Regions from separate parts of the Leisingera sp. McT4-56 genome, predicted to be linked through region 2. Evidence: riboswitches for the same ligand, from Rfam matches in the RefSeq annotation. Region 2 holds a riboswitch; each other region holds the start of a gene.

Region 1 (7,354 bases), on a different contig from region 2:
GCTGCCCACGGACTGGACCGCAGGTGTTGCCCTGCCCGGCGGCGACTTTGCGGTGGCGGATGTGAAAAAACTGCAAAACAAACTCGCAGCGGACTATCCGTTCCTATCGCCCTACGGGACTCGCCGATTGATCCGCGCCTACGGCACCGAGGCCTGGGAGGTGCTGGGCGAGGCCAAATCCGCAGAAGACCTCGGCCAGGACTTCGGCGCCACCATCACCGCGCAGGAGCTCGATTGGGCCATTGCCCGCGAATGGGCGCGCACCGGTGAGGACTACCTGTGGCGGCGTACCAAGCTGGGCTTGCGTCTGGATGAAGCCCAGCGCGCCGCAGTGGATGACTACATACAGGGAAAAGCGGCTCAGCTCGCGGCTTGACCGCCTTGCCTGGCTGATAGGCCAGGCCGCGCCCACCCCTCCCCGTCAAACCGGAGGATTGATTTCAGCAAAACGGGAGGGCGCTTTGCGCCCACCCAGGCTCGGACGCAGCCCTGAGCGTTAAAACTCGACGCCCTTCTGAGCTTTCACGCCGGCGCGGAACGGGTGTTTGATCTGCCCCATCTCGGTCACCAGATCGGCGATCTCGATCAGCTCTTCCTTGGCGTTCCTGCCCGTCAGCACCACATGGGTCATCGGCGGCTTCTGCTCGACCAGGAACTCCAGCACCTCCTCCAGATCCAGATACTCATAACGCAGCGCGATGTTGATCTCGTCGAGCAGCACCATGGTGTTCTTCTCGTCCAGGATCATCTCCTTGGCCTTCTCCCAGCCCTTCTGCGCGGCAGCGATGTCGCGCGCCTTGTCCTGGGTCTCCCAGGTGAAGCCCTCGCCCATCGCATAGAACTGGCAGAGATCGCTGAAGTTCTCCTCGATCAGGGTGCGCTCGCCGGTCTGCCAGGCGCCCTTGATGAACTGCACCACCGCGCAGGGCATCTTGTGGGCGATGCAGCGCATGATCATGCCGAACCCCGAGGAGGATTTGCCCTTGCCCGGACCGGTGTGGACGATGATCAGGCCCTTCTCGCCTTCCTTGGTCTTCATCATCCGGTCGCGGGCCGCCTTCTTCTTGGCCATCTTGGAGGCGTGGCGGGCGGCTTCTTCTTCTGAAATGCCGGTTTCGGACTTTTCGCTCATGGGGGCTCTCCAGCTGTTTGACCCCATGTCTTGACAAAGAAGCCCGCCATAGCGCAAGGGGGTTCCGCTGGTTCCTGTGAAAACAGGCGAAGAGGGAATGTGAAGGCTTTCAAAAAGCTCAAGCACAGCCGCCCCCGCGACCGTGACCGGATGAGGCCGCCATGCCACTGGGAGAGTACCCGGGAAGGCAGGATGGCCGGCAAGGCCCAGGCCTTGGCATCCGCAAGCCGGGAGACCTGCCAGCGAGAGAGAGATCAACGGGCAGACGGGGTGTTCTGCGACCGGGTAAGGGGCTTGCACGATTGGCCCCTGTCTGGCCATCCCGCAAGCCTGCCGCGACAGGAGACGCGCCGATGGCTGACGATTTGGCAGACAAAGCTGCCAGCCCCCCAGGACCGGTCACGCTGACCGTATGCCTCACCTGCCGCCGCGAGGGCGCTGACCCGGAAGGTGCCCGCCCCGGCACCATCCTGCACGCCGCGCTGGCAGAGGCAGGGATGCCCGAAGGCGTCCGCCTGCGGGGCGTGGAATGCCTGTCCTCCTGCAAACGAGGCTGTGCTGTTGCCTTGGTCGGCGGCGAGGAGCGCTGGACCTATGTCTACGGCGACCTCGACCCGGACCAGCATGTCCCCGAGATCCTGGAAGGCGCTGCCGCCTATGCCGCCACCGCTGACGGCGTCGTGCCCTGGCGCGAGCGCCCGCAGACCTTCCGCAAGCAATCCGTTGCCCGCATCCCGCCGGCCAAGTTCTTTTCCGAGGAGTAAACATGAGCGACCTCAACAAGATCCCCGTCACCGTCATCACCGGCTTCCTCGGTGCGGGCAAAACCACGCTGATCCGCCACCTGATGCAGAACCCGCAGGGCAAACGGCTGGCGGTAGTGGTCAATGAATTCGGCACCGCCGGCGTCGACGGCGACATCCTGAAGTCCTGCGCGGACGAGAATTGCCCGGCGGAGAACATCATGGAGCTGGCCAATGGCTGCATCTGCTGCACCGTTGCCGATGACTTCATCCCCACCATCGAACAGCTGATGGAGCTGCCGGAAAAGCCGGATCACATCGTGATCGAAACCTCCGGCCTGGCGCTGCCCAAGCCGCTCCTGAAGGCCTTCGACTGGCCGGCGATCCGCTCCCGCATCACCGTCGACGGCGTGATTGCGCTGGCCGATGCCGAGGCGGTCGCCAAGGGCCAGTTCGCCCCCGACCTGGACGCCGTGCAGGCCCAGCGCGAGGCCGATGACAGCATCGACCACGAAACCCCGCTCAGCGAAGTGTTCGAGGATCAGATCTCCTGCGCCGACATCGTTCTGCTGTCCAAGGCCGACCTGGCCGGCGATGCAGGTGTCGAGAAAGCCCGCGCGGTGATCGAGGCCGAGGCGCCGCGCAAGCTGCCGATCCTGCCGATGAGCGAAGGCGTCATCGACCCGCGCATCATCCTGGGCCTGAACGCCGCTGCCGAGGATGATCTGGAAGCCCGTCCCAGCCACCATGACGGCCACCACGACCACGAGCATGACGATTTTGAAAGCATCGTTGTCGAAATGGGCGAAGTCTCTGACCCGGAAGCGCTGCAGAATGCCATCGTGAAACTCGCCCGCGAGCGCAACATCCTGCGCGTCAAAGGCTATGTCGCGGTGGAGGGGAAACCGATGCGGATGCTGGTTCAGGCCGTGGGCGAGCGCCTGCGCGCCCAGTATGATCAGCCTTGGGGCGCGCAGCCGCGCAAGACCGCGCTGGTGGTCATCGCGGAGCATGACGACATCGACGAACAGGCCATCCGCGCCGAGCTGGGGGCCTGAAGCCAATGGTAGCGAAGCGTCAATTTTTTGACGGCACCGCCTGGCCGAAGGCCAGGCAGCGCCCGTCCCGCCCCCCACGGGGCGGGCGCTTCGCTTCCTGCCCCGCCGGGCCGGGCGCTGCCCTCCCCGTTTCCATACGCCCCTTCAGGCAAGGAGCCTGACCCATGCACGTCGTCTTCCGCGAAAGCCACGGCCTTGACGAGACCGACACCCCGCAGGACCTCGGGCAGACGCCCGGCGATCTGGTGGTGCTGTCGTTCTCCGACAGCGATCTCGGCGCCTTCGCGGCGGGCTGGCACCGCGCGGACGGCAAACTGCCCTCCCTGCGTCTCGCCAACCTGGTGGCGCTGAGGCACCCGCTGTCGGTCGACGTCTACGCGGAACAAACGCTGGAGGGCGCCAAGGGAGTCCTCGTCCGTCTGATCGGCGGCGAAAGCTACTGGTCCTACGGCCTTGCCACTCTGCAGGACCTTGCCCGCCGCAAGGGCATCGCGCTGGCGATCCTGCCCGCCGACGGGCGCGAGGATGCGCGGCTCGATGAGCTCTCCACCCTGCCCGTCTCCACCCTGCGCCGCCTGCAATCCCTGTGCGACGCCGGCGGCGCTGTCGCGGCCCAGGCTGCGCTTGCGCAGCTGTCGCTGGCAGCAGGCCTCTACGCTGGCCCCGTCCTCGGCCTCAAGACGATGCCCGAGCACGGCTTCTACGACCCGGCCAAGGGCGTGCTCGCGGAGCTGCCGCCGCAGGACAATCCGCTGGTGCTGGTGAGCTTCTACCGCTCCTACCTCACCGCCGCCGACACCGCCCCGGTGGATGCGCTGATCGAAGAGCTGCGCGCCCGCGGCTACGCGGCCTTTGGCGTCTTTGCCGCCAGCCTCAAGGCGCCTGCAGCCGCCGATTGGCTGCGCGAAAAGCTTCCGGAACTGGCCCCGGCCGCCATGATCAATGCCACCGCGTTTTCCGCCCAAGGCACCGACGGCAGCGCCTCACCGCTTAGCTCCACCGGCTGTCCGGTGTTCCAGGTCGCCCTCTCGACAGCCCGCAAGAAAGACTGGCGTGAGGCCGACCGCGGGCTGTCGCCCGCCGACCTCGCCATGCACGTCGTCCTGCCGGAGGTTGACGGCCGCATCTTCGCCGGTGTCGTCAGCTTCAAATCGCCGGGTAAGAAGGACCCGGACCTGCAATATTCCCGCTTCGCCCACCGGGCTGATGCAGACCGCATCAAGGCTGCCGTTGACCGCGTGGAGGGCTGGCTGCGCCTCGCCAAACTGCCGAATGCGGACAAGCGCCTGGCTCTGATCCTCTCCACCTACCCGGGCCGCGACCACAACCTCGCCCATGCCGTCGGCCTCGACGCGCTGGCCTCCTGCGACGAGATCCTGCGCGAACTGGCGGCCCAGGGCTACGCCGTCGAAGCGCTGGAAAACACCGGCCTGCGGCTGATGGAGGAAACACTCAGCGTCCCGCTGGAGGACTACCGCCAGGCCCTCTCCACGCTGCCGCAAGACCTGCAAAACACCCTGGCTGCGGCCTGGGGCGCCCCGGAAGAAGACGTCGACTGCCGCGACGGCGCCTTTCACTTCAAGGCCTTGCGGGCAGGCAACGCCCTGGTCGCGCTGCAGCCCGAACGCGGCGAAGTGAAAACCCGCGTCGATGATTACCACGACCTCGACCGCACGCCGCGCCACGCCTATGTGGCCTTTTACCTGTGGCTGCGCGACCAAACCGACGCCCTCGTGCACATCGGCGCCCACGGCACCCTGGAATGGCTGCCGGGCAAGGCAGTGGCTCTTTCCGACGCCTGCTGGCCCGAGGTGCTGACCGGCCCGCTTCCGGTCGCCTACCCCTTCATCGTCAATGACCCGGGCGAGGCCGCCCAGGCCAAGCGCCGCATCGGTGCCGTCACCATCGGCCACCTGCCGCCGCCGCTGGCGCAGACCAACCTGCCCGAGGGCATGGCGCGGCTCGAAAGCCTGCTGGATGAATACTCCACCGCCGACGGCCTTGATCCCGCCCGCCGCGACCGGCTGATCGGCGACATCCGGGCTGAGGCGCAGGGAACCGGCGTCGAAGCCGACCTCGGCCTCACCCCCGACACCTCCCCGGCTGAGGCGATCACCCGCATCGACGCCTTTGTCTGCGACATCAAGGAAAGCCAGTACGGAGAGGGCCTGCATATTTTCGGCACCGGCCAATGCGGAGCGGAGGAACGCTCCGGGCTGATTGCCGCGCTGGACGGGAAAATCGTCCCCCCCGGCCCCTCCGGCTCGCCGTTTCGCGGCCGCGCCGATGTGATCCCCACCGGCCGCAACCTCTTTACCACCGACCCGCGGGCGGTGCCCTCGCGGGCGGCGCATGCGCAAGGGGTCAAGCTGGCGGAAGAGCTGCTGCGCCGCCACCTGCAGGACCACGGCGACTGGCCCAAGGGGCTGGTGATCGACCTCTGGGGCTCCGCCACCATGCGCACCGCGGGCGAGGAATTTGCCATGGCGCTGCACCTCGCAGGCCTCGCGCCTCAGTGGGACGAAGGCTCCGAACGCGTTTCAGGCTTTGAGGTGCTGCCGCTGTCGATGCTGAACCGCCCGCGCATCGACGTGACCCTGCGCGTCTCCGGCCTGTTCCGCGATGTCTTCCCGGGCCTTGCCCAGATGTTCGAAAGTGCCGCCGCCGCACTGGCTGCCCGCGAGGAGACCCAGGCCGACAACCCCTATCTCACTGAGACCCCGCGCGTCTTCGGCCCCAAGCCGGGCCAGTACGGTCTCTCGATGAACCCGCATCTGGACGACTACACCGACGCAGCGCGCCAGGCGGCGGGCGAGGCCTGGCTCAACGCCTCCTCCCACTCAATTGACGCCAAGGGCACTATCACCGACGCCCGCGAGGCGCTGGAATCCCGCCTGCAGGGGGCCGACAGCTTTGTCCACTTGCAGGACCTGCCGGAAACCGACCTGCTGATCGCGTCTGATTACGCCGCGCATGAGGCAGGCTTTGCCGCAGCCATGGCCCGCATCGGCCAGACGGCGCCGGCGCTCTACCACCTCGACGCGACCCGCCCCGACAAACCGCAGGCGCGCAGCTTGGGCGAGGAAATCGCCCGCGTCACCCGCGCTCGCGCCGCCAATCCGGACTGGGCCACCTCGATGATGTCCCACGGTTTCCGCGGCGCAGCCGAGATCGCCGCCACGCTCGATCACATGGCCGCCTTTGCGCATCTGGCGCAGGTGGTGCAGCCGCATCTGTTTGACCTCTACTTCGAGGCCACCCTGGGCCGCGACGATCTGGTCGAGTTCATGGAGCGCGAAAACCCGGAGGCGCTGCAGGCCATGCGCGACCGCTTCCGCGCCTTGTACGATGCAGGCCTCTGGAGCACCCGCCGCAACTCGATCATGGCAGAGCTGGAGGGCGCGGCATGAGCAGCGCCGCTGAACCCAAGGTCTACGGCTGGTGCCCCGGCGCTTTGCGCCCAATGATGTCGGGCGACGGGCTGGTTGTCCGCGTGCGCGCGCCGCTTGGTAAACTGTCCGTTAACCAGGCGCGCGGTGTTGCAAGACTTTCGCAGGAATTCGGCAATGGCCTGCTGGATATCTCCGCCCGAGCCAATCTGCAGATGCGCGGCATCCGAGAAGACGCGCATGAGGACCTGATTGCAGGCCTGCGCGGCCTTGGCCTGATCGACCCAGACGCAAACGCCGAAGCCCGCCGCAATGTCCTGCTCGCCCCGTTCTGGGCTGCGGGCGATGACACCCACACAATCGCCACCGATCTGAGCGCCGCGCTGACGGCGGCAGCGGACCTCACCCTGCCCGGGAAATTCGGCTTCGCCGTCGACTGCGGCGCGGCTCCGGTGCTGCAGGACACCGCTGCTGACATCCGCATCGAGCGCTCTGGCAGCACCCTGATCCTGCGCGCAGACGGGTCCGCGGCCGGCAAGCCCGTCACACGTGAATCCGCCGCCTCCGAAGCTCTCGCCCTCGCCCGCTGGTTCGTGGAAACCGGCGGTGCCGCCAATGGCCGCGGCCGGATGAAGCCGCATGTTGCAAAAGGCACCACGCTGCCCCCGGGGCACACAACCCTAAGCACAATAAACAGCTTCACCGCAAAACCTGGACCTGTCCCCGCGGGGACACTTGCCGCCTTGGAGTTCGGCCAGATGCCCGCCGCTGCACTCGCGCAGCTGGCAGACTGCGGAGACATCCGCCTCACCCCGTGGCGCATGCTGCTGGTGGAAGGTGCTGAAAGCCTGCCGCCCTTGCCCGGCCTGATCCTGGACGCCGCAGACCCGCGCCTGCAAGTGGTCGCCTGCACCGGAGCCCCCGGCTGCCTGCAGGCGCTTTCCGCCACCCGTGACCTGGCAAGGCAATTGGCCCCGCATGTCCCCTCGGGAACCCGCCTGCATGTTTCCGGCTGCGCCAAGGGCTGCGCCT
Region 2 (7,354 bases):
CATCTGCGCAATGGCGGCAAAATCCACCGAAAAGACGGCCCTTTTGCGGAGGCTTGGCCGGAAACGTTGGTTGCGGGAGCAGGCAACCGCCGTTTCCTACCTGCCCTCTCCGCAATCATATAAACCCATGATAGCGCACAGCTAACGGCACCTTTGCGCAGAAAGCGGGCGTTGCAAACTCGGTCGTTTGACGTAGCCAGCCGAGGTTTTGTGCTGCGGTGCAGCCCGCCGTTCCGGTCGTTCGCTGCGGCCGCGAGGTTATGGAACCGGTGAACTTACACAGTGCGGGACGAAACAGACTTTCGCTGCGCTAGCTTTCAAAGGCCGCTTATAAATTTCATGCGTTTAGTGTCCGCACGAAAGGAAGTCTGCCAAACATCGAGCCGGTGGAACTTGTTAGAATAGAAATCCCGCCTCCCTGCGCTGCAAGCTTACACTTCCAAGCCTGGCTGGATTTGGTTTGATTGATGGGATTTTAACTAAACTGAGGTTGGCGGCCTCCGCCTGGCAATCAACAATTAACGCGGCAATGCGATAGTCCATTGTATTTATTTTCAGGCGCCGGGTCCCACCATGAAACTGAAGCGAGCGGCGCGGATTGCGGCAGGCCTTGCCTGCCTTGGTGCCGCGTTCATGATTTTTGCACCACACGCAACGAATTATATTTCACGGGCTGCAGTGGTCAACGCACCCATCATTTCCGTCAAAAGCCCCTTTGACGGCGCTCTGATGTCCGGCGCGCTCACGCCCGCAACGCCAGTGCTGCCGGCCACTGCAATTGTAGAACTTCAGGCGTCGCGCTCCAGCCGGACCGAGCTTGCGCGGCTGGAAGCCAGGATTGGAATCCTGGCCCGGGAGGCGGTTTCGATCAGCACTGAAATTACCGCCCTTACGCAGCTGGACCAGCAACTTCTGGTAAGGATGGAACAGGTCCAAACGCTTGCCCGTCAAGTGCTGGAGGCGCAGCTGAGCGGTTTGCGCGGGGAGCTGGCGGCAGCGCGCGAACGCCAGGACCGGCTGGCGCGGGATGCTCAAAGGCTTGAGCGGCTGTCTGCCAATGGGTCTGTGCCGCAGACGCAGGCTGAGACAGCGGCGTCGCTCGCAGCCGAGGCAAACGGCGAGGTCATCCGGCTGGCCGCCGCGGTCAAGGAGACGGTGCGGAGCATGGCCGGGGTCAAGGATGGTATCCTCCCAGGGCTGGGAACAGAGGATGGCAGCTATGCCCGGCAACGCCGGGATGAGGTCGCAATCCGGCTGGCTGACCTCAAGGGCCGGAAGGCCCGCGTTAGCGCACAGCGCATCGGTCTGCTTCAGGAGGCCGAGGCGTTGCGCGAGGAGGTGGACCGGCTTGACCGGTTTGCCCCGCAATTGCCCACCGGCGCCGTGGTCTGGTCTGCAACCCCTGCCAAGGGCGCGGTGATCGCGGCGGGAGACGAAGTCCTGCAACTTCTTGATTGCTCCCGCAGGTTCGTCGAGGTGTTTGTGCATGAAACGGCGTTTGAGGCGATCCGCCCCGGGGATATGGCGCGGGTGCGGCTGCGCGGCTCGGATGAGACCTTCCCCGCCACTGTCGAGGCGCTGCGCGGCGCTGGCAGCCAGCGCGCCACCGGGTTGCTCGCTGCTGAGCCGGAAAATCTCACAGAGGGCAGCCTGTCTGTCATGCTGCGCCTTGCCCCGGCAAATGTGGCAACGGCCGGAGTCGCGCAGAATTTCTGCGATGTCGGTCGCACTGCCGAAGTGCGCTTCGACCGCGGATTGGGCAACATGCTGACGGTCGCGGGTCATTGGTTTGAGGAACTGCTGCGCGGTATCGCACCTTCGCTGGCTGCGTCGCCCGCTCCTGACGGGGATGGCCCGCCGGATGCAGGCTGAATCCCTCGTTCCCCTGCTGCTGATCACCGCCGCGATACTGCTGTTCGGCAACCGGTGGCAGAACAACGCTTGGGCAGACCGGCTGGTGGTGGCGGGCTTGACAGTGGTGATCCTGCGCTACCTCGGCTGGCGGCTGGTTGAAACGGTGCTGCCGGCCGGTATTTTCAGCGTGACCGGCCTGTTTATCTGGACCGTTTTCATCATCGAGATCCTGGCCTGGCTCGATACCGCGGTGCTTTATGCCTACATGCTTCGCCGCACCAACCGCACTCCGGAAGCGAACGAGCACGAGACGCGGCTGCGCGGCATGGCCCCCATTGACTTGCCCGAGGTCGACATCTTCATTGCCACCTACAACGAGCCCGCCGAAGTGCTAGAGAAGACAATCGTCGGCGCAGTGGAGCTGGACTGGCCGCAGGCAAAGCTCAATGTCTGGGTGCTGGATGACGGTCGGCGCGGTTGGTTGCAGCGCATGAGCGAGCGCCTGGGCGCCGGCTATCTGACCCGCGCCGACAATGCCCACGCCAAAGCCGGCAATATCAATGCTGCGGTTGCGCGCACCTCTGCTCCCTTCTTCCTTGTTCTTGACGCGGATTTCATTCCGCAGCGGAACTTCCTCTACCGGACTATGGGGTTTTTCGAGGACCCGAAAATCGGGATCGTGCAGATCCCTCATAACTTTTTCAACCCCGATCCGATGCAGGCGTCGCTGAACATGAGCAAGGTCATGCCCGACGACCAGCGTTTCTTCTTTGAGGCGATCATGCCCGGACGCGACGGGTATGACTGCGCCTTTTGCTGCGGATCTAACGGCATTGTGCGGCGCAGCGCGCTGGAGGAGATCGGCAACAAGCTGCCCTCTGGCTCGATCACTGAAGACATGCTCCTGACGCTTGCCCTCAAACGTAAAGGTTACATTACGCGCTATCTGGATGAGCGTCTGGCATTTGGCCTGGCCCCGGAGAACATCAACGCCTTCTTCATTCAGCGGGCACGGTGGGCGCGCGGCGCCATCCAGATCATGTTCCTTCGCGAAGGCCCGTTTGGCGGTCCTGGCCTGAAATGGTATGAACGCCTTTTTTTTCTGCCGTTCCACTGGATCACCCAGTCATTCGGCCAAACCATTGCTATGGTGACGCCGGCCATATACCTGCTCACGGGAGTGCCGCCGCTGGTCAATGCGTCTGCGGACACGGTGATGTCTTACCAGCTGCCTGCAATTGTCGCAGCCATTGCGGCCGTCCGGCATTTTGCACCGGGGAAATACCACCCGCTGGCAACGATGGCGCACGGCGTTCTGCAAGCCTTCCGGCTGCTGCCCGTGGTGGTCGCCACGCTGCTGAAACCGCACGGCCATGCGTTCAAGGTCACCCCCAAAGGCGGCGAAGGGACGGAAATACAAGACACAGCAACAGTTGCCATCTGCCTTCTGCTTTGCGGCCTGATGACTTCCGGGCTGGCCATAAACTCCAGCTACAACCTTCAGATCATCGCTTCCAGCCACCTGATGCCAGTCGTTGCCTTCTGGTCGGTGGTTAACATGGTCGTACTGCTGCTGGTGGCAAAAATCGCCATCACGCCGCAGCTCCTGCGCAGCGAAGTTCGGTTCGAACTGAATGAGCCTGTGGTCTTGCGTACGGAAGGCGGCGGGCAGGCTGCGGGCAAATGCCATGACATGTCGCTGAACGGTATACAGGTAGAGGTGCATGCGGGCCGCTCTTGTCTGCCTGAGGCTGGCGGCTGGATCGGTGTGGATGTCGCACAGGTCGGCGTAGTGCCGGCACAACTTCGCCGTGTCTTCAAGGGAGAAGATGGCAGCCTTCGCGCCGGGCTGTCCTTTGCCTTACCCGCGGCGGAGGAACTGGCAGAGCCTTGGAAAGAAAGGAACCCGGACCGCATTGCGGAGGCGGAGGGCGCAGCACAGCTACGGCGGCGCTTGATCCGCAAGCTGTTTACCAAGGACCGGGTGCGCAAGTTCGATGGCCAAGACGACTGGAGGATAGGGGTCAGCATGCTGAAAAGCATTGTGGCCTCGCAACAGGCCGTCTCGGCGGTCAATAGTGCCTGTCAGAATGCCGCCCGCCCAGTCGTGCCCGTCTGGCTGCATGAACTTCAGTCGCGGACTGAAACAGCACTGGATGACGAGTGGCGTGCGGTGCTGCGAGCGCGCGCAGAGGCCACGAATGACAGTTCCGCTGCTTAAATGAGTTCTCAAACAGGCTTGCTCGTATGACTTTGGTTGAACCCTGCGAAGGGTTGAGCAAAGAACAGACAATCGCTACTGTGCAGCAATACAGTAAATTGGGCTCGCTGCCGACATGCGGCATCGCGGCGGCAGGGTTGCAGCGGTTTTGCACCAGATCCAAGCGGACAGATGACGCCAGCTAGCCCAAAGCGGCCACATGCCTGGTGACCAGTCTGGCGGGCCAGCATATGCAGGTCGGGCGGATTCCGGATGTTCGCCGCAGGCGCGAGCCGAACATGGTGAAACGTTGGGAGCCGACCTCCAGGCAACGCCGCAATAGGATTCTGTTCTGCATCGCCGCAGGTCAATTGAGCCCAATTCTACCGAATGCTGCGCCTGATCTCAGCGGCAGCAACGCGAAGAAAGCTACGTTTCCAGCGTCGGGACCAGCCGACGCTGGGGATCAGCCTGACCGAGCCATTTCAGACGTTCCTCAGCATCGAAGAAGCCACAACGCGGCAGGACCAAAGCAGCCGTTCTGCGGTAGATGTACTGATTTAGGTTCACCGCCGGCAGTGAGGCTGGCATGCGTTCATCTACTTTAATCAAATACTGCGAGATACGTATGCACCTTTGCTTCCGAGTAAGGACTTTGAGCCTAACCGCGTCAGTCCTCCATTTCCCGAAGTAGTATTCAGTTTTAACAGTTTAACGAAATCAGTTTCTTGCGATGACGCCTTTTGGCGCCCTCTCTAAGCCGCCTCACTAGACTTTGGCGCTTGACAGAATAAGTTCAGTTTGCCTAAGTCCCGGCCATTCTGGTCCGGCTGGGAGACCACCCGGTTAAAAGGGAACACGGTGAGGTGTAGCCAACAGGCGCCGAATCCGTGACTGCCCCCGCAACTGTGAGCGGAGAGCAATGCTGCGATATGCCACTGCCCCAAGGGGCGGGAAGGCGCGGCAAAGCCTCGACCCGCAAGTCAGGAGACCTGCCAGGATGATCACCCTGTCCGGGTGCGGGGCGCGCCAAGGACAACGGACTTCCGTAGTGGTGGCAGTTTTCACCGTCTGCGGGGGCAAAGCCTTCCAAAGACCAAAATTTGAACATGCTGCCCGGCATGGGCAGCCGCTTGGCCTGTGCTTGCTGCGCGGGCCGGGAGGAATGGAATATGCGCAAGGCAAGCTTGTCCCTGGCCGCCGCCCTGGCCGCCGCCCCTGTAAACGCAACCGCTCAGGATGAAGAAGTCACCGATCTGGGGGAGATCATCGTCTCCGGCGGCTTCACGCCGGTCGAGGCCCAGAAGTACGGCCGCTCCGTCTCGGTCCTGACCAGCGAGGAGATCGATGATCGCGGCATCACCACCGTCCAGGACGCGCTGCGTTCGGTACCCGGCCTGATGGTGAGCGGCTCCGGCGACAGCTTTACTCAGGTCCGCATCCGCGGCGCAGAAGCCAATCACACGCTGATCCTGATCGACGGCGTCGAAGCCTCGGGCGGTGACAGCGAGTACATTCTGTCCGGCCTGGACACTGCCAATATCGAGCGGATCGAAGTCCTGCGCGGCCCGCAATCGGTGTTCTACGGCTCCAACGCCTCGGCCGGTGTGATCAACATCATCACCAAGTCCGGCGGCATCGGCACGGAATACGGCGGCAGCGCGGAAGCGGGGTCCGACGGCTACCGGGCCTCGGCCCGGGTTTCGTCGCGGACCGAGCGCGGCGGTATCGCCTTCAGCTTCGCCCATGACAATGACGACGGCTATGACACCTCGGGCGATGGCGGTGAAGAAGACGGCATCCGCCGCAATACACTGCAATTGAAAGGCGACTACCTGGTCACCGACCGGCTGAAACTTGGCTTCAACTTCCGCACGTCGGATGAACGCTATGACAGCGACCGCACCTCCTTCACCGCAACGGATGCGGCCAGCTATGTCGTGGATGATCCGACGCAATTCAGTGACCGGGATGAGCAACTGGCTCAGGTCTATGCTGAACTGGACATATTGGGCGGCCGCCTGAAACACCGCCTGTCAATCGAACGTACTGACTTTGACCGGTCCCTCAATGGCGGTACCCCGACCGAGACCAAGACTGAAGCAGCAAAGTACCTGCTGAGCTTCGGCCTGGACGGGCAGCAGGCTGATCAAGCAGACCAACTTCTGAACGCAATGCTGGAATGGGAAGAGGACTCCAGCAGCTCCAACCCGGCTTTTGCGCGCGAAACCAATTCGATTGCCCTGGAATACCGCGGCAGCTTTGCCAACGGCCTGGACCTGCAGCTCGGGGTGCGCCACGACAACAACAGCGTATTCGAAGACGCCACCAGCTGGACCGCCAGTGCTTCTTACACTTTTGCAGGCAGCGGTGTGCGCCTGCACAGCTCGGCTGGAACCGGTGTTGTGAACCCCTCTTACTTTGAGCTGTTTGCCAACAGCACATTCGGCTCCACCACCTACCTCGGCAATCCGAACTTGCAGCCGGAGGAAAACCGCAGCTTCGATTTCGGGATTGAGGTGCCGTTCCTTCAAGGTCGCGGCCTGGTTGATGTGACCTATTTCGACGAGACGCTGACAGGCGAGATCGAGAGCTACATGGTGAACGCAACCACGTTCTCCTACCGCAACCAAGCCGGTGACAGTGATCGCAAGGGTGTTGAGCTGGCAGCAAGCCTGGAAGCCAGCGAATACCTCGATCTGCGTCTGTCCTACACCTATCTGGACGCCACCAACCCCGATGGCTCGGTCGAGATCCGCCGCCCGGAGCACGAGCTTCTGCTGAGTGCCACACTGGATACTTTCAATGGCCGCGGCTCTGTCATCGCGGACATCCGGCATGTGGCAGGCAATTGGGACAGCCAGTTCTTTGGCTCGTTTGCCACCGCTGAGCTGCCGGATTACACAACCGTTGATGTGGCTGCTCAGTATGAGCTGACGGATAACGTGGTGCTGACCGGGCGTGTCACCAACCTGTTCGACGAGGACTACGCGGACGTCTGGGGCTACGCCAAACGCGGCCGCGCCGCCTATATCGGCGTACGGGCCTCGTTCTGATCCATGCGCAAGCTGCCCGGCATAGTCCTTGCTCTTCTATGGGCCGCCACCGGTACTTTTGCCGGGCCATCGCGCGCGGTGTCGATGAACCTCTGCACTGACCAGCTGGCGATGCTGCTTGCGGCGCCCGGCCAGCTTGCCTCGGTCTCCTACATCGCGCGGGACACACGCGCCTCGGCCATGGCGGACGCGGCCATGGCCTATCCCGCCAACCACGGGCTGGCCGAAGATATCTATCTGCTGC
Region 3 (7,354 bases), 130 kb from region 2:
CGGGGACATGTAGAAGCCCTCGTGCGGCATCTCCAGGCGCTGGCCGCCGCAGGCCAGCTCAGCACCTTCGGATTTGCCAAGGTCAGCATAGGCCAGGTTCTCGTTCAGCTGCTGCTCGCTGACCACCGGCCCCATCTGCACGCCCTCTTCCAGCGCGTGGCCCACTTTCATGGCCTGTGCCCCGGCGACAAGCTTGTCGACAAAGGCATCATGAACAGCCGCGTGGACCACGAGCCGGGAGGAAGCGGTGCATTTCTGGCCGGTGCCGCCGAAGGCGCCGCCCAGCGCCAGCGTGACGGCCAGATCCAGATCGGCGTCGTCCATCACCGCCAGCGCGTTCTTGGAGCCCATCTCCATCTGCACCTTGGTCAGGTTCTGGATGGCGGCGGACGCGATGCCCTTGCCCACCGGCACCGAGCCGGTGAAGGAGATCGCGTTCACCTTGGGGCTTTCGACCAGACGCTGGCCGATGGAACGGCCCGACCCCATGACCAGGGAGAACAGGCCCTTGGGAATGTCCTGACGCGCGATGATCTCGGTCAGGGCAACGGCCGAGGCGGGGGTGATGTTGGCGGGTTTCCAAACCACGGCATTGCCGTAGCAAAGCGCCGGCGCGATCTTCCAGGAAGCGGTCGCGGTCGGGAAGTTCCAGGGCGAGATGATCGCCACCACGCCCACGGCCTCGCGGCGCACGTCCACCTCTATGTCGGGGCGCACGGAGTCGGCGTTTTCACCGATCTGGCGCAGGCATTCGGCGGCGTAATAGGTGAAGAACTGGCCGGCGCGGTAAACCTCGCCCTTGCCCTCGGCCAGCGGTTTGCCTTCTTCGCGGCTCAAGAGCGTGCCCAGCTCCTCGGCGCGGGCCATCAGCTCATTGCCGATGTTCATCAGCACCGCCTGCTTGCGCTCCAGCCCGTAAGCCGCCCATTCGCGCTGTGCGATTAGCGCCTGATCCAGGGTCGCCTCCAGCTGATCGGAGCTGGCCTGGGCAAACATGCCGACCAGATCGCTCAGGTCCGAAGGGTTGCGGTTTTCGATTTCGCTTTCGCCCGCCAGCCATTCGCCGGCAATCAGGTTCAGTTTGGTCACGGAGAAGCCCCAGATGCTGAATTTCAGGTTTGCAACAGGATGGACTCCGCAGCCCGCATCAGTCAAACTCAATAAACTGTAAACAACTTCAGAAAAATTGAAGCATGACCCTGAAAATCGAAATGCTGCGCGCCTTCTGCACTGTGGCGCAGACCGGGAACCTGTCCGAGGCCGCCAACCGGCTGGGCCGGACCCAGTCCGCCGTTTCCATGACGCTCAAGCAGATGGAGGATCACCTGGGCAAGCGGCTGTTCGAGGGCGAGCGCAAGAACCAGCTGTCGCCGCTGGGCGAGCAGGTATTCGAGCTGGCCCAGAAACAGGTGCGACAGTTCGATCAGACATTGCAGAGCATCGAGATGGCCGCTGAGGCGGCGCACGGGCTGCTGCGGATTGTCTCGGTCCCATCGGTCGCGGCGCTGGTCTTTCCTTCGGTGCTGGCACACATGACGGCGCGGCATCCGGGCCTGAAGGTGGAACTGCGCGACACCGACACCCAGCAGGTGCTGGACGCGCTGGCAGAGGGCAAGGCGGATATCGGCATCGCCTCCGGCCACCACCCGTTGAACGGCGTGAAAGCGGTGCCGCTGTTCGAGGACCGGTTTGGCCTGGTCTGCTCCACCGACCACCCGCTGTTCACCCAGGAGCAGCCGCCCGCAATTGCCGATGTGATCAACGCGTCCTTTGTCCGCAATGCCCTGTGCGATCTGATCCGCAATGAACGCTTCGTTGAGGCCAGCAGCACGGCAGATGTCACGATCCACAACACCCATTCGCTGATCACCATGGTCCGCACCGGCAAGTGGGTGACCGTACTGCCGCAGACTGTTGCCCGCTTCATGCCGGAGACAACGGCGTTTCGGCCGGTTGCCGATCTGCCCGACAAGCGGGCGGTTTACCTGTACCAGCGCGAACGATCCCGTTTTGCCGCGCTGACCGAGGAGTGCTGCGCCTTTATTCAGTCCTGCGATCTGTCCGGCGAGCCAGGCTGAAGCACCCGGCATGGCTGGGTGCCAGTCATCCCTGATGTCTCAGGCCAATTGGAAGGACAGGAAGGGAGCCGCGCCCTCGGCATTCCGGACCCAGCGGGCCTGGATGCCGAAAATCTCAGATACGGTTTCCGGAGCCAATGCCTGGCTGGGCGCGCCGCAGGCCACGAGGCGACCGCGTGACAGCACCGCCACCTTATCGCAGGTCAGCGCCTGGTTCAGGTCATGCAGGGCCACCAAGGTGGTCACTTTCAGGTTCCGGATGCAGTTCAGGATCGACAGCTGATGGTGGATGTCCAGATGGTTCGTCGGCTCATCCAGCAGCAGAAGCCCCGGCCGCTGCGCGAGGGCACGGGCAATGTGCAGCCGCTGCCGTTCGCCGCCGGACAGAGTGGCCCACTCGCGGCTTGCGAAGCCTTCCATCTCAACGGTGCGCAGCGCCTTGTCCACCAGTTGCGTGTCCTGCCCGTTCCAGGGTTTCAGCGCCGACAGCCAGGGGGTGCGCCCCAGTTCCACCACGGAGCGCGCGGTAATGCGCTCGGCGGTTTCGGCCTGCTGTTCGACAATGGCGATCCGCTGGGCGATCTCCCGGCGGGTCAGGCTGGCCAGCGGCTTGCCTGCCAGCAGCACTTCGCCACGCGAGGGTTTGGCCAAGCCTGACAACAGCCGCATCAGGGTCGACTTGCCGGAGCCGTTCGGGCCGACCAGCGCCAGCGTTTCGCCGGGCTGCACTGCCAGCGACACGTCCTGCAGCAAGGTCTTGCCGCGCACGGCAAACGACAGGTTGCGGGCTTCGATCTTCATCGCGCAGCCTTTTGCCCGCGCACCAGGATCACCGCAAAGGACGGCGCCCCGATCAAGGCGGTGACAACGCCGATGGGCAGCACCTGGCCGGGGATGATGATTCGGGACACGATGTCGGCGGCGACCAGGAACACGGCGCCGGTCAGCGCCGCGGCAGGCATCAGCCTGCGGTGGCCGGGGCCGACCAGGAAGCGTGCGGCATGGGGGATCACCAGGCCGACAAAGCCGATGGAGCCGACGATCGACACCATCACCGCGGTCGTCAGCGCAGTGGCGAAGATCAGCACCACCTGAACCCGCCGGACCGGGATGCCAAGCGAGGCGGCGGAGTCGCTGCCAAAGGTGAAGGCGTCCAGCGCACGGGCATGGAACCGGCAGATCATCCAACCCGCCAGCGCCAGCGGCACCGCCAGCCATACATCCGGCCAGCGCACGCCGCTGAGGTTGCCCATCAGCCAGAACATGATGCCGCGGGCCTGATCGGCATTGGCGGACTTGGCGATGATGAAGGCGGTCAGCGCGTTGAACAGCTGCGAACCGGCAATGCCCGCCAGAACGATCTGCGCCGCCGCTGCACGGCTGCCCCCTGCCCCGGCCGCGCGGGCTAGAACGGCGACAAAGCCAAAGGCCAGCAGCGCCCCGTTGAAGGCGCCGAAGGACAGCGACAGGGCGCCGCCGCCCAGCCCCGCAATGGTGACCGCCACCGCCCCGGTCGAGGCGCCGGCCGAAATACCAAGGATATAGGGGTCTGCCAGCGCATTGCGCAGCAAGGCCTGCAACACCACGCCGGCCACCGCCAGCGCCGCCCCGCAGGCCGCAGCCACCAGCGCCCGCGGCAGCCGGTAGCTCCAGATGATGCCCTGGTCTACCGGGTCCACCGGCAGGCCCGCCCCGGCCAGCTTGTTGGCCAGAACGGACAGGACAAGGTCAGGCGCAAGCGAGGTTTCCCCGATCATTGCGCCTGCCAGAACCGCCGCAGCCAGCACCGGCAGGGCCAGGCATGCGCCCCGGAGGCCCTGCCAGGCCAGTGCGGCGGCTGCGCTCATTCGCCGTTGCCGATCGCGCTGAGCTCAGCGGCAATATCCTCCAGCGCCGGGATGGCGCGTATGGTTGCATCCATGGCCTGGGCGTCCATCACCACGATGCGATCATTCTTGACCGCCTCCATCTGGCTGGCGACCGGATCATTGCGCAGGAACTCCAGCTTCTTCTCGTAGTCATCCGCGGCAAAGCGGCGGCGGTCCATGCGGGCAATCACGATCACCGTCGGGTTGGCCTTGGCGATGGTTTCCCAGCCGACAGTCGGCCATTCTTCGTCGGTTTCGATGACATTGCGCAGGCCCAGCTGCTGCATCATGTAGCCCGGTGCGCCCTTCTGGCCGGCCACGAACGGGTCGCTCTCCATCTCCGGCGAAGAGAACCAGAACACGGCGGAGGCGTCGTCCAGCGCAACCTCCTGCGCCTTGGCAACAGCCGCGGCCTCGCGCGCCTTGTAGTCTGCGACCAGCTCTGCGCCTTTTTCGGACTCGCCGAAGATCGCTGCCAGTTCCTCGATGCCCTGATAGAGGCTTTCGGTGGTGAACATCTGGGTGCGGGTGCCGTCGCCGCCGGTGGTGTTGTCCTTGCCGACGCAATCCGCGGGCATCACATAGGTCGGGATGCCGAGGTCATGGAACTGCTCGCGCTTGGCGACTACGCCTTCGGGGCCGACATGCCACTCATACTGGGCAGCCACCAGGCCCGGGCGCTTGGCCACGACGCTTTCAAAGCTCGGGTCGTTATCGGCCAGCCGCTCGACCTTGCCGTTCAGCTCGGCATATTCGGGCAGCACGTCGTTGAACCAGACCGAGGTGCCCAGCACCTTGTCGCCCAGCCCCAGCGCATAGAGCACCTCTGTCGCGGCCTGGCCGACGGTCACGGAGGACGCAACCGGCGCCTCGAAGGTGACGGCCTCGCCGCAGTTTTGAATGGTCAGCGGAAAGGTCTCGCTGGCTGCTGCGGCCTGAGCTGCCGCAACAAAGGAAAGGCCCATCAGGCCGGAACGCAGAAACATGATCTTCGATCTCCATGTGTCAATGACCGGAGAACGGGTGAAAGGGCATTGACCGCTAAGGCGGGAGCCTGGCCCCCTGCATGCGGCGCCAGACAGCGGCGGCGCATCTTATCGGCAACCTCCCCGGACAACCCCGTCCGGTGTGTTTCGGTTTCGCACCGGCAGGTCTCCTGACTGGCGGGTCACTGTCTGTCCCGTCTTCCCGGGCCGGTCAGGCCCAGTGACACGATGGGACAGCACTCGCCGCCTACAGTTGCGGGGGCAGTTCCGTTTGGCACCGTACGGCGCCGCGGATTCCCTCTTAGCCCTCACGGGACCGGTGAAGCGCGGGTAGCGCATCACTTACCGTGCGGCAAGAAAAAGTTCGTCCGGATTGCTGAATTCTTGCCAGCCAGCCGCGGGAGGGCGGGTTGCGACGGCTCGGGCCGGCGTTGATTTTTCACCCAAGAGCGGCGGCAGAAACAGGCGGCCGTTTGCACACCCGCCCCGCCCCCTTGCGCAGGTGGCCGCGGGCAATCACACCGGCTCATAGTGGTCTTGAGCCCGCCCGGCCGCGCCTGCCCGGCGCTTTCCCGTCCGGGAGTGCTGCCCTGCCAGCGCCTGTTACGCAGCCTTGAAGCAGCGTTCCACGAGAGCGCTGGTATCCAGGATCAATATCGACTCGTACTTGCCGTCCGGCGAGGTGTGCTGCAGGCAGCCGGCCACATCCTCAGCAATGCTTTTGGAGGTGTTTTGCTGATCCAGCGGCTTGAGTTCGGCCACGCGGCTTTCGGTCGTAATGATGATTTCGTCGACGGAATCCACAAGAATTCCAAACTTCTGCGCGCCGTGCCTGAATATCAGAACCTTCTGATCCTGGCAGGGCTTCACCGGCAAGCCGTAAAGCACGCGGGGATTGAACACGGTAATCAGGTCGCCTCTCAGATTGAGGATTCCTTCGACAAAATTCAGCGAGAATGGCGGCTCCAGCAGATCCGTGGGGCGATTGATCACTTCGCTGACATGCGACGTATCCAAGGCAAATCTTCTCTCGAAGGTGAACTTGATGAAGGTGCGCCGCGCCGCTCGCGCTTCCAGTTCCGCCGCCTCGCCGTCAGGCGCTTCGGGCGGGAATATCTCCTGGCAGGACTTTGCAGCCGCCAGAAAGCTCGGCTCCTGCATGAGCTTCTCTGGATCCAGCATCATGACAATCTGGTTGTTCTTACCGATCAGGCATCCGTTGACGAGATCACCGCGCGGCAGCGCCAGTTTGGCAAACGGCCGCACTTCATCCCCGTAATAGGACAGGATGCTGTCGATGGAGAAAACCATAAGGCCGACCGGACCTTCCGCGGTATCGATCACCAGCATTCTGCGTTCCTTGGGGAGGGTTTCCCCAAGCACGAACTTGGCGTCGTCCCCCATGAAGCCGCGGAAATCTATCACAGGCAAAATGATCCCCCGCAGGTTTGCGGTGCCGATCACATTGCCTCCTGCCAGCAAGGATTGCTCCAGCTTGGGAACGGTTTTGACCTCTTTCACGTAGCGCAGATCGATTGCGCATACCGTATGGCCGGTTTGAAACGACACGCAGGCGAGTTTCTTGCCTCTGCTGAATTTGACGGTTTCCTGCCCGGAGTCATTGTCAGCTCTCGGCACCTTTTCCAGATTCAGCAATTCATGCGGATCGAGTATCTGAACCAGCCTTTCCCCGCTATCGAACTTCAGCACGCCGCTGATAACAACATCCCTGACGCCTTTGCCATTGGGACGGAAATCCACCCGCGCCACGCCCTTTGCGTTCAAAACTTCGCCGGTCCGGTCAAACAGCAGGCCAATACAGTGTTCGCCGTGTTCAATGATGGCCACTTTGCGGGATTGCCCGCTTTCGGCAGCCGGAAAATCCAGCAGCTTGCGCAGGTCGACAACCGGGACAATCATGCCCCGCAAGTTGAACAGACCGAGCATGTAAGGCGGCGCAAGCGGTACCGGTGAAATGTCCCCCGGTTCATTCACGACCTCCTGAAGCACGGAAACAGAGATGGCGAATTCGCTGTCGCCGATCAGAAACGAGCCGTATTTCTCGGCCAAGCCTTGCCCCGTCCGGCCACCGGGCCGCATTCCGGATCTCTGCCGTACAGCATCACCCTCCTGGCCGCTGGAACCGGCGCGATCCCCGCCGTCAACGGTCAGAGCGTGCGACCCCGGGATCAGCGGGTCTGAAATGTCCGGTTTCATGTGCGTGCCCCCAAGCGCGGGATGGATTTCACTGTGAACTCGCCGCTGGTGCAGTCGATGGCCACCTGCCTGCCCTGCACGCCCCCGACGTCCTCGTGAATGTTGCGAACGCCGGCATCCCGCAAGGCGCGGTAGGCGGAGCGCGCATTGATGCTTCCGACGAGCCGTCCCGGATCCGTGTCCGCAGGCATTGTCATGTTGGCAC
Region 4 (7,354 bases), on a different contig from region 2:
CATCGGGGTGACGCCGAGCGCTGCTGCCAGTGCTTTGAAGGTGAGGGCCTTGCTGCCGCCCTCGTCGAGCAGCTGCAGGGCTTTTTCCAGCACATCATTCTTGCTGAGGGTGCGGCTGCCCTTGGGAGGGCGCCCCATGCGCGGGGGCATTGGTCAGGCCACCCGGAATGTGGTTTGGACCATGCCGGTGGGCAGAATACGGGAGCTTGCCACCTGGAGGTCGATGTCCTGGTCCAGACTGCCGAACAGGGGGATGCCGCTGCCGATCAGGATCGGAACCGTTGTGATGGTCAGATCGGCGATCAGCCCCTGGCGCAGGAAGGACTGCACCATCCGCCCGCCATCGATATAGGCGCGGGTCCAGCCCTCCTGTTGCAGTTTCTGCATAAGGTCTGCGGGTGCGGCGGTGCTGAGGCGTACCTTGTCCTTCAGTTCCTCGGGAATGTCCTGTTCGGTCAGGCTGCTGCTGAGGACCACAACCGGCTTGGTGTAGGGCCAATGGCCGAACCCCAGCAGAGTGCGGAATGATCCTGTTCCCATGACCAGCCCGTCGACGCTGTCCATGAAGGCCGCAAAGCCGCCATCGTCATCTTCGGCAACGGGCTGTTTGTGCAGCCAATCCAGTGAATGGTCCTGGCGGGCCACGAAGCCGTCGAGGCTGGTGGCGATGAAGACGTGGCCTGTGGTCATCGGATTCTCCTGGGGACCATTAAACTATATGCCATATAAATTAATGCAATTCGCGTTCCAAGAGGCCGGCGCAAGACTCGCTGCGTGCGAATCGATTCGGTGTGCCTAGCAGCTGGTAACCGCATGAAAGATAAGCGCTTGCCGCAAACGGACCGGCGGATGCCGGTTTGAGATTCTGGACATCCCTGTCCCGCCGCGGGCGGCAAACATGCATGTCTTTTTCCGGTTTTTGCGGGTCGGATTTGTCTCCGCTTGGGGGCCGGGATTAGGGCAGTTTGCGCCTCAGCAAGGTGCCGCCCCTTGGGGCGGAGAATTGGGAAGCTGGTGAAATTCCGGCACTGCCCCCGCAACGGTGACCCCGGGCAAGGCATGGCAAAAACCACTGAGGCCAATGGTTTCGGGAAGGTGCCAGGCCCCGCCGCCGAATGGCCCCGGGACAGTCCGGAAACCAGCCTTGCCCCGAAAACGTCAACCGCGGGCGGCGGCGGGGCGGTTGCAGGCGCGTGGCCTGCGATCTCTCCATCCATGCCCGCAGCCAAGCCAACCTGCCGCGGGGATGCGGCAAAGGAGAGAAGCAGATGCTTCACGACAGCGAAATTCTGGCCAAACTGGTGGCCCGTCAGAAAAACTATTCCCTGGAGCAGGCGTTTTATACTGATCCGGGCGTGCTGGATCTGGACATGCGCCAGATTTTCTACCGCGAGTGGCTGTTTGCCATTCCCGCCTGCGAGATCCCGAAGGCGGGCAATTTCGTGACCCATCAGGTCGGCGCCTACAACGTCATCATCGTGCGCGGCACCGATGGCGAGGTGCGTGCGTTCCACAATGCCTGCCGCCACCGCGGTTCTGTTGTTTGCAAGGCCAAGAAGGGCAATTCGCCCAAGCTGGTCTGCCCCTACCACCAGTGGACCTATGAGCTGGACGGCTCGCTGTTGTGGGCGCGCGACATGGGGCCGGATTTCGATGCCTCCAAGCACGGGCTGAAGCCGGTGCATTGCCGCGACCTGGCCGGGCTGATCTACATCTGCCTGGCGGATGAGGCGCCGGACTTCGACGCTTTTGCCGCAGTGGCGCGCCCCTATCTGGAGCCGCACGACCTGGGCAACGCCAAGGTCGCCTATGAAAGCTCGATCATCGAGAACGGCAACTGGAAGCTGGTCTGGGAGAACAACCGCGAGTGCTATCACTGCGGCGGCAACCACCCGTCGCTGTGCCGGACCTTCCCGGAAGATCCGTCCGTCACCGGCGTCGAGGGCGGCGAGACCCCGCCGCACCTGCAGAAGCACTTCGACCGGATCGAGGCGGCAGGTGTGCCGTCGCAGTTCCAGATCGATGCGCGCGGCCAGTACCGGGTGGCGCGGATGCCGCTGAATGAGGGCGCCGAGAGCTATACCATGGACGGCAAGGCGGCTGTCGCCAAGAAGCTGGGCCGGGTGCCGTTTGCCGATGCGGGCACGCTGCTGAAGTTCCACTATCCGACCACCTGGAACCACTTCCTGCCGGATCATTCCATCGTGTTCCGGGTGACCCCGATCAGCCCGACCGAGACCGAAGTCACCACCAAATGGCTGGTGCACAAGGATGCGGTTGAAGGCCAGGACTACGACCTGAAGCGGCTGACCGAGGTCTGGGTTGCCACCAACGACGAGGACCGCATCGTGGTTGAGGACAACCAGCGCGGCATCAACTCGCCCGCATATGAGCCCGGCCCCTATTCGGAAGTACAGGAAAGCGGTGTGATCCAGTTCTCCAACTGGTACGCCGAGCATCTGACCCGCGCGCTGACCGGCCGCCACCTGATCGCGGCGGAGTAAGCGCATGGGACTGCAGGCCAATTTCGAGACGCTGGACGAGACCCTGGCGTGGAAGGACGACGAGATGCTGGAATGCGTCTCGGTCGTGCCGGAAGCGCCGAACACCGCCACCTTCAGTTTCCGCGCGCCTTCGGGCGCGTGGTTCAAGTACCAGCCGGGCCAGTTCCTGACGCTGGAGCTGCCGGTGCCGGGCGGCACCGTCTGGCGGACCTACACCATCAGCTCCTCGCCGTCGCGGCCCTTGTCGATCTCGGTGACGGTCAAGGCGCAGGCCGACAGCATCGGCACCCGCTGGATGCTGGACAACCTGCGCCCGGGAATGTTCCTCAAGGCCTCCGGCCCCGCGGGCGTGTTCACCCTGCCGAAACGCCCGAACGGCAAGTTTCTGTTCATCTCCGCTGGCTCCGGCATCACGCCCAGCCTGTCGATGACCCAGTACCTGTTCGACCGCGGCCAGTCGCCCGATGTCTGCTTCATCAACTGCGCCAAGCGGCCCAGCGAGATCATCGCGCGGCGCCAGCTGGAGGGCATGGCGGCGCGGGTGCCGGGGATCAAGCTGCATTTCGTGGTGGAAGAGGATGATCCCTATCAGGTCTGGACCGGCTACCGCGGACAGCTGAACCAGATCATGCTGGGGATCATCGCGGGCGACTACCTGGAGCGCGAGGTCTACTGCTGCGGGCCGGAGCCGTTCATGCAGGCGGTGCGCGACATGCTGAACGGCCTGGGCTTCGACATGGAGAACTACAACCAGGAAAGCTTTGGCGCGCCGGTGGAGACCGAGGCCGATGCGCCGGAGCTGGACGATGTGGTGCCGGAAGAGACCGCTGCCGCCGAGATCGCCTTTGCTGCGTCGGGCGTCACCGCAACCTGCACCGAGACCGACACGGTGCTGGCGGTGGCCAAGGCCTCGGGCCTCAACATCCCGTCGGGCTGCACCTTCGGCATCTGCGGCACCTGCAAGGTCAAGAAGACCGCAGGCGATGTGCATATGGTCCACAACGGCGGCATCTCGGAGGAGGACATCGAGGCGGGGTACATCCTGGCCTGCTGCTCCAACCCGATTGGCCGCGTCGAGGTCGCGATCTGAGCCAAGGGAGGGCCTGTCGCGGGCCCTCCTTTTCCTGCCGGTCCGGGCTTGCGGCAACAAAGTGATTGACGCCGCGCCCGTCCCTTGGTCAACACGGGGCCAACCCTCATATCCCCGTTGCGACACAGGACCCCGAAACCATGACTGCCAGCAAACGCATTGCCCTTTCCAGCGACCACGCCGCCATCGAGCTGCGCAAGGCCGTTGCCGCCCATATCGAAGCACAGGGCTGGGAGGTGCAGGACATCGGCCCGCAGACCCCTGAGAGCACCCATTACCCCAAGCATGGCGCCGCCGTGGCGGAGCTGGTGGCCTCTGGCGAGTGCGCGCTGGGCATCGTTCTGTGCGGCACCGGCCAGGGCATCATGATGGCGGCGAACAAGGTGAAGGGCATCCGCTGCGGTGTCTGCTCCGACACGTTCTCGGCCAAGATGATCCGCGCCCACAACAACGCCAACATGCTGTCGATTGGCGCCCGCGTGGTTGGTGAAGGCCTGGCGCTGGAGATTGTCGATGCCTTCCTGGGCACAGAGTTCGAAGGCGGCCGCCACGGCACCCGCGTTGACATGATCAAGGCGCTGGAAGACTGATAGGTTCAGACCCGGCTGTGCCGGCCGGGCGCAGGCCCCAGGTCAGTCCGCAAACAGATAGCGGGTTCCGGCAATCTGCCGGGCCTGTTCCGCAGACAGGCCCAGAAACCCGCTGAGCTGGCTTGCGTTTTCCTCCGGGCTGCTGCTTTCGCGCATCTGGTAGAGCTGGCTGAACCCGGCATCCCGGATGCGGTCCGCCTCATGGTGGATGTCATTGCGGATGGACGGCAGCAGCCGTTCCAGCGCCAGCTGCGGTGTGCGCTCCCCCGCAAGCCCGACCCGGTGCGCGTGTCCGGTCAGGTAGTCCTCGCTGAAGTCGCATTCGATCAGCAGGAAGCGGGTTGTGGACCGGTCCGAGTGGAAATCGTTCATCAGGTCGATGTCGGCAGGGTCCAGGCAGATGATCAGCTGATCGGATCCGTAGTATTCAAACAGCATCCGCACCAGCGCGCGGCGGTGGCGGGTGCGTTTCATCAGCGCAGCCTGGATGCCGCCGAGATCGGGCAGCGGGGTGTCTTCCTCGTTGAACAGGTATTCGATGGCCGGGATATTGGTTGCGTGGCGGACCTTCTCCAGCAACCGCTTGGCGACATGCCATTTCTTGCAGATCACGATTAGCAGCTCGCGCTCGCGGCCCAGGGTGCTTTCGGTTTCCCAGAACCGCGGCGCAAAGCGGCGCCCGATGCGGCCGCGCTGGGACAGGAACTGATACAGGCTGCGCCCCTCGTTGGATATCTGGAAGTCCACGCCGCGCGCCGCGTAGAGCCGCCCCAGCCGCGACTTCAGCTCCTTGGCGCCCGGGCTGATTTTGCGGGCGAACAGAAAGTCCTGGCTGAGCAGCAGGTCATAGTGGTCGTTGTAGAAATTCACCGGGATCCCGTAGTCGGTAAACATCAGGAAGGTGAGGGTCCGGGGCTCGATCTCCGCCTCCGGGATGAGGTGGCGCACAAGGGTCTGAAAGAAGGTTTCATCCGGAATCCAGGTGGAGCGGAAGAACCGCACAACGTCGCGGCGCTTGGCGGTGAAGTCCAGGATCCACTCCACCGTGCGGCGGCGCAGGCACCACCACTGGCTGCCAATCTGCACCTGGATGTCGGAGGGGATTTCGCGCTGCAGCCCCAGCCGCTTCTGCAAGCCGTGGCTCCAGTAGAACAGCTGCTTGTGCTTGCGCTCGTTAAAGAAGTGCCGGTAGATCAGCCGGTCCTCCTTCATGCCGGTCTTGATCCAGTCGCTTTCGAAGAAATCGAAGCTTTCGATGAAATCCTTGTCGTTCTGGTCCAAGAAACGGTGGGCATATTCCGCCGTCTTCACCGCCATGCAGTCGCCCGACAGCATGTAGAAATGGGTGGCGCGGGGAAACTCCTCCACCGCGCGCTGCAGTGCCTGCAGCGTCGCCTGCACCAGGGACCATTCGCCCCAGCCGCATTTGATCCGCTTGTCGGCAAAGGCCACATTCGGATTGCCTGCCAGGTCCTCACGGATCTTCTGGTAGTCCTCGTCAGGCGCCCGCCCGTCAAAATGGATCGCCATGCAGTCGCCGGACGCAGTCAGCTGCTCTGCCTGCTGGATGATCGCCTCAGGGTCTTTATGGCACAGCAAGATATATGCGATTTTTGCCATGGGGAGGACGGACTGCCTTGTTCTGCCTGATTGTTTACCTTGATAAGCGCGCCAAGGGCACGAATAAACCAGATAGTTCCCGTTTCGGTAAACATATGCAATTAGTGCTGGTACACGGCGCAAGAAGCAAATGAGGGCAGCGGATGGGGTTTCCCGGCACCTGGATGACGAAAAGTGAAAGTGTGGTCTACCGGGTGGTGCCGAAATGCGCCTGCTCGACGATCGGGCAGATCCTCTATTACTCCGATCACGGGCGGTTCTTTGACGGCGACATCCATGATGCCAAGGACGGCCTGCACAAATGGGCGCTGGAGCACAGCCAGGAGGTGATCACCCGCAATGTGCAGGGGCAGCGGTCCTATGCCTTCACCTGCGTGCGCAACCCCTATACCCGCATCCTCAGTTCGTTTTTCGACAAGATCTGCGGCATCCAGCGCAACGGGCGGCGCTACCGCGGCAACCTGGTGCCCAAGCTCGCCTATGAATACGGGATCGAGGTCGGCGGCGACGACGGCAAGCAGGAGTTCGACCAGATCAAGAGCTTTCGCCGTTTCCTGCTGTTTGCCCGCGACACCATCCGCTGGCGCCGCCCGATGGACCCGGACATCCACTGGTCGGCAATGTCGGGGCATGTGTCGACCTTCATCCTGAACGGCGGACGCTACAACCGGATCTTCTGGACCGAGGCCTTCAATGACGGGATGCAAGGGGTGCTGGACGCAATCGAGACGCCGCATCCCGTGGACCTGGCCGCGATCCCGCGTTTCAACGAAAGCGAGGGCCACGGCCCCAAGCGCGCGCATCCGGTCGAGGACTATTTCGACGACCTGTCGATGCATCTGGTCTACGAGATCTACAAGCGCGATTTCGAGCTGTTCAAATACGATTTCGAGAACCCGGCCAACAAGATGCCGGTGGGCGAGATCGACCTGGATGAGGTGCACGCCAAGCTGGGGGAGTAGGGGGGCAAAGTTCAAGCAGGCTGGCAGCAGAGGTAACCGGCTCGCGGGCTCTGCAAAGCGTGAAGCAAGCCGTCAGACTGGTTGCAGTGTCTGAAAGACAATGTTCCGGTTTGTTTCCTCGCAGCTCATCCTAGCCGTCGTTTTGAAGCTTTTGCCTCCACCTCGTGCGGAGAGAAAGCCCTGTTTCGTGGCCGGGTCAAATAGAAATGAGTAACGAAAGGTGACTTTGCTATCATATATCCGGGTCGAACCGTCGCGATCGGACCTTGTAACCTCAACCGGCACACCAACGAGTTTCCAGCGAAGCTGGTATTTTCCGTCGCCCTTCTTTTTGAAACGCGCGGGAATTGGCGACTGATGCATCAGGTGGACATATGAATCGTAAGCCGTTGCCGTACCATTTTCCGCATCCATCACGAATACTGCGTGGTTGGACAGGAACTTTGTGAAATCAGAAGCATAGCTCCGGCCATTCCCAAAGGTGCAGAGAAACTTTTCGGGCTTGGCGGATGCTGTCGCTGGACAAATCAGTGCAAGCATCAAGGCCATTTTTTTAAACATCTAATTCCTCAAAAACGCGGCTACTCG

What was found. Region 2 has a riboswitch for cobalamin ahead of LHL23_RS08220 (TonB-dependent receptor plug domain-containing protein). Riboswitches for the same ligand answer to the same signal wherever they lie in the genome.
Positions count from the first base shown of each region.
Region 1: another riboswitch for cobalamin. It lies ahead of LHL23_RS12345 (DUF1636 family protein); the one in region 2 lies ahead of LHL23_RS08220 (TonB-dependent receptor plug domain-containing protein).
Region 3: another riboswitch for cobalamin. It lies ahead of LHL23_RS08755 (ABC transporter substrate-binding protein); the one in region 2 lies ahead of LHL23_RS08220 (TonB-dependent receptor plug domain-containing protein).
Region 4: another riboswitch for cobalamin. It lies ahead of LHL23_RS04745 (aromatic ring-hydroxylating oxygenase subunit alpha); the one in region 2 lies ahead of LHL23_RS08220 (TonB-dependent receptor plug domain-containing protein).

Region 1 is NZ_JAJALF010000009.1:115,546-122,899, reverse strand. It holds gene glpD (glycerol-3-phosphate dehydrogenase) at 1-376, shown strand, start outside; gene cobO (cob(I)yrinic acid a,c-diamide adenosyltransferase) at 497-1,132, opposite strand; cobalamin riboswitch at 1,184-1,390, shown strand; gene LHL23_RS12345 (DUF1636 family protein) at 1,486-1,896, shown strand; gene cobW (cobalamin biosynthesis protein CobW) at 1,899-2,933, shown strand; gene cobN (cobaltochelatase subunit CobN) at 3,098-6,343, shown strand; gene cobG (precorrin-3B synthase) at 6,340-7,354, shown strand, end outside.
Region 2 is NZ_JAJALF010000005.1:5,785-13,138, reverse strand. It holds gene LHL23_RS23545 (HlyD family efflux transporter periplasmic adaptor subunit) at 679-1,872, shown strand; gene LHL23_RS08230 (glycosyltransferase family 2 protein) at 1,862-4,075, shown strand; gene LHL23_RS08225 (hypothetical protein) at 4,445-4,618, shown strand; cobalamin riboswitch at 4,860-5,068, shown strand; gene LHL23_RS08220 (TonB-dependent receptor plug domain-containing protein) at 5,227-7,110, shown strand; gene LHL23_RS08215 (ABC transporter substrate-binding protein) at 7,195-7,354, shown strand, end outside.
Region 3 is NZ_JAJALF010000005.1:130,797-138,150, reverse strand. It holds gene LHL23_RS08775 (aldehyde dehydrogenase family protein) at 1-1,089, opposite strand, end outside; gene LHL23_RS08770 (LysR family transcriptional regulator) at 1,194-2,078, shown strand; partial or broken gene LHL23_RS08765 (ABC transporter ATP-binding protein) at 2,369-2,879, opposite strand; gene LHL23_RS08760 (FecCD family ABC transporter permease) at 2,876-3,925, opposite strand; gene LHL23_RS08755 (ABC transporter substrate-binding protein) at 3,922-4,932, opposite strand; cobalamin riboswitch at 5,076-5,268, opposite strand; gene LHL23_RS08750 (chemotaxis protein CheW) at 5,536-7,149, opposite strand; gene LHL23_RS08745 (chemotaxis protein CheD) at 7,146-7,354, opposite strand, start outside.
Region 4 is NZ_JAJALF010000002.1:258,522-265,875, reverse strand. It holds gene LHL23_RS04755 (TetR/AcrR family transcriptional regulator) at 1-138, opposite strand, end outside; gene LHL23_RS04750 (dihydrofolate reductase family protein) at 154-690, opposite strand; cobalamin riboswitch at 962-1,161, shown strand; gene LHL23_RS04745 (aromatic ring-hydroxylating oxygenase subunit alpha) at 1,269-2,504, shown strand; gene LHL23_RS04740 (hybrid-cluster NAD(P)-dependent oxidoreductase) at 2,509-3,594, shown strand; gene rpiB (ribose 5-phosphate isomerase B) at 3,735-4,184, shown strand; gene LHL23_RS04730 (DUF5928 domain-containing protein) at 4,227-5,804, opposite strand; gene LHL23_RS04725 (sulfotransferase family protein) at 5,948-6,766, shown strand; gene LHL23_RS04720 (hypothetical protein) at 6,839-7,327, opposite strand.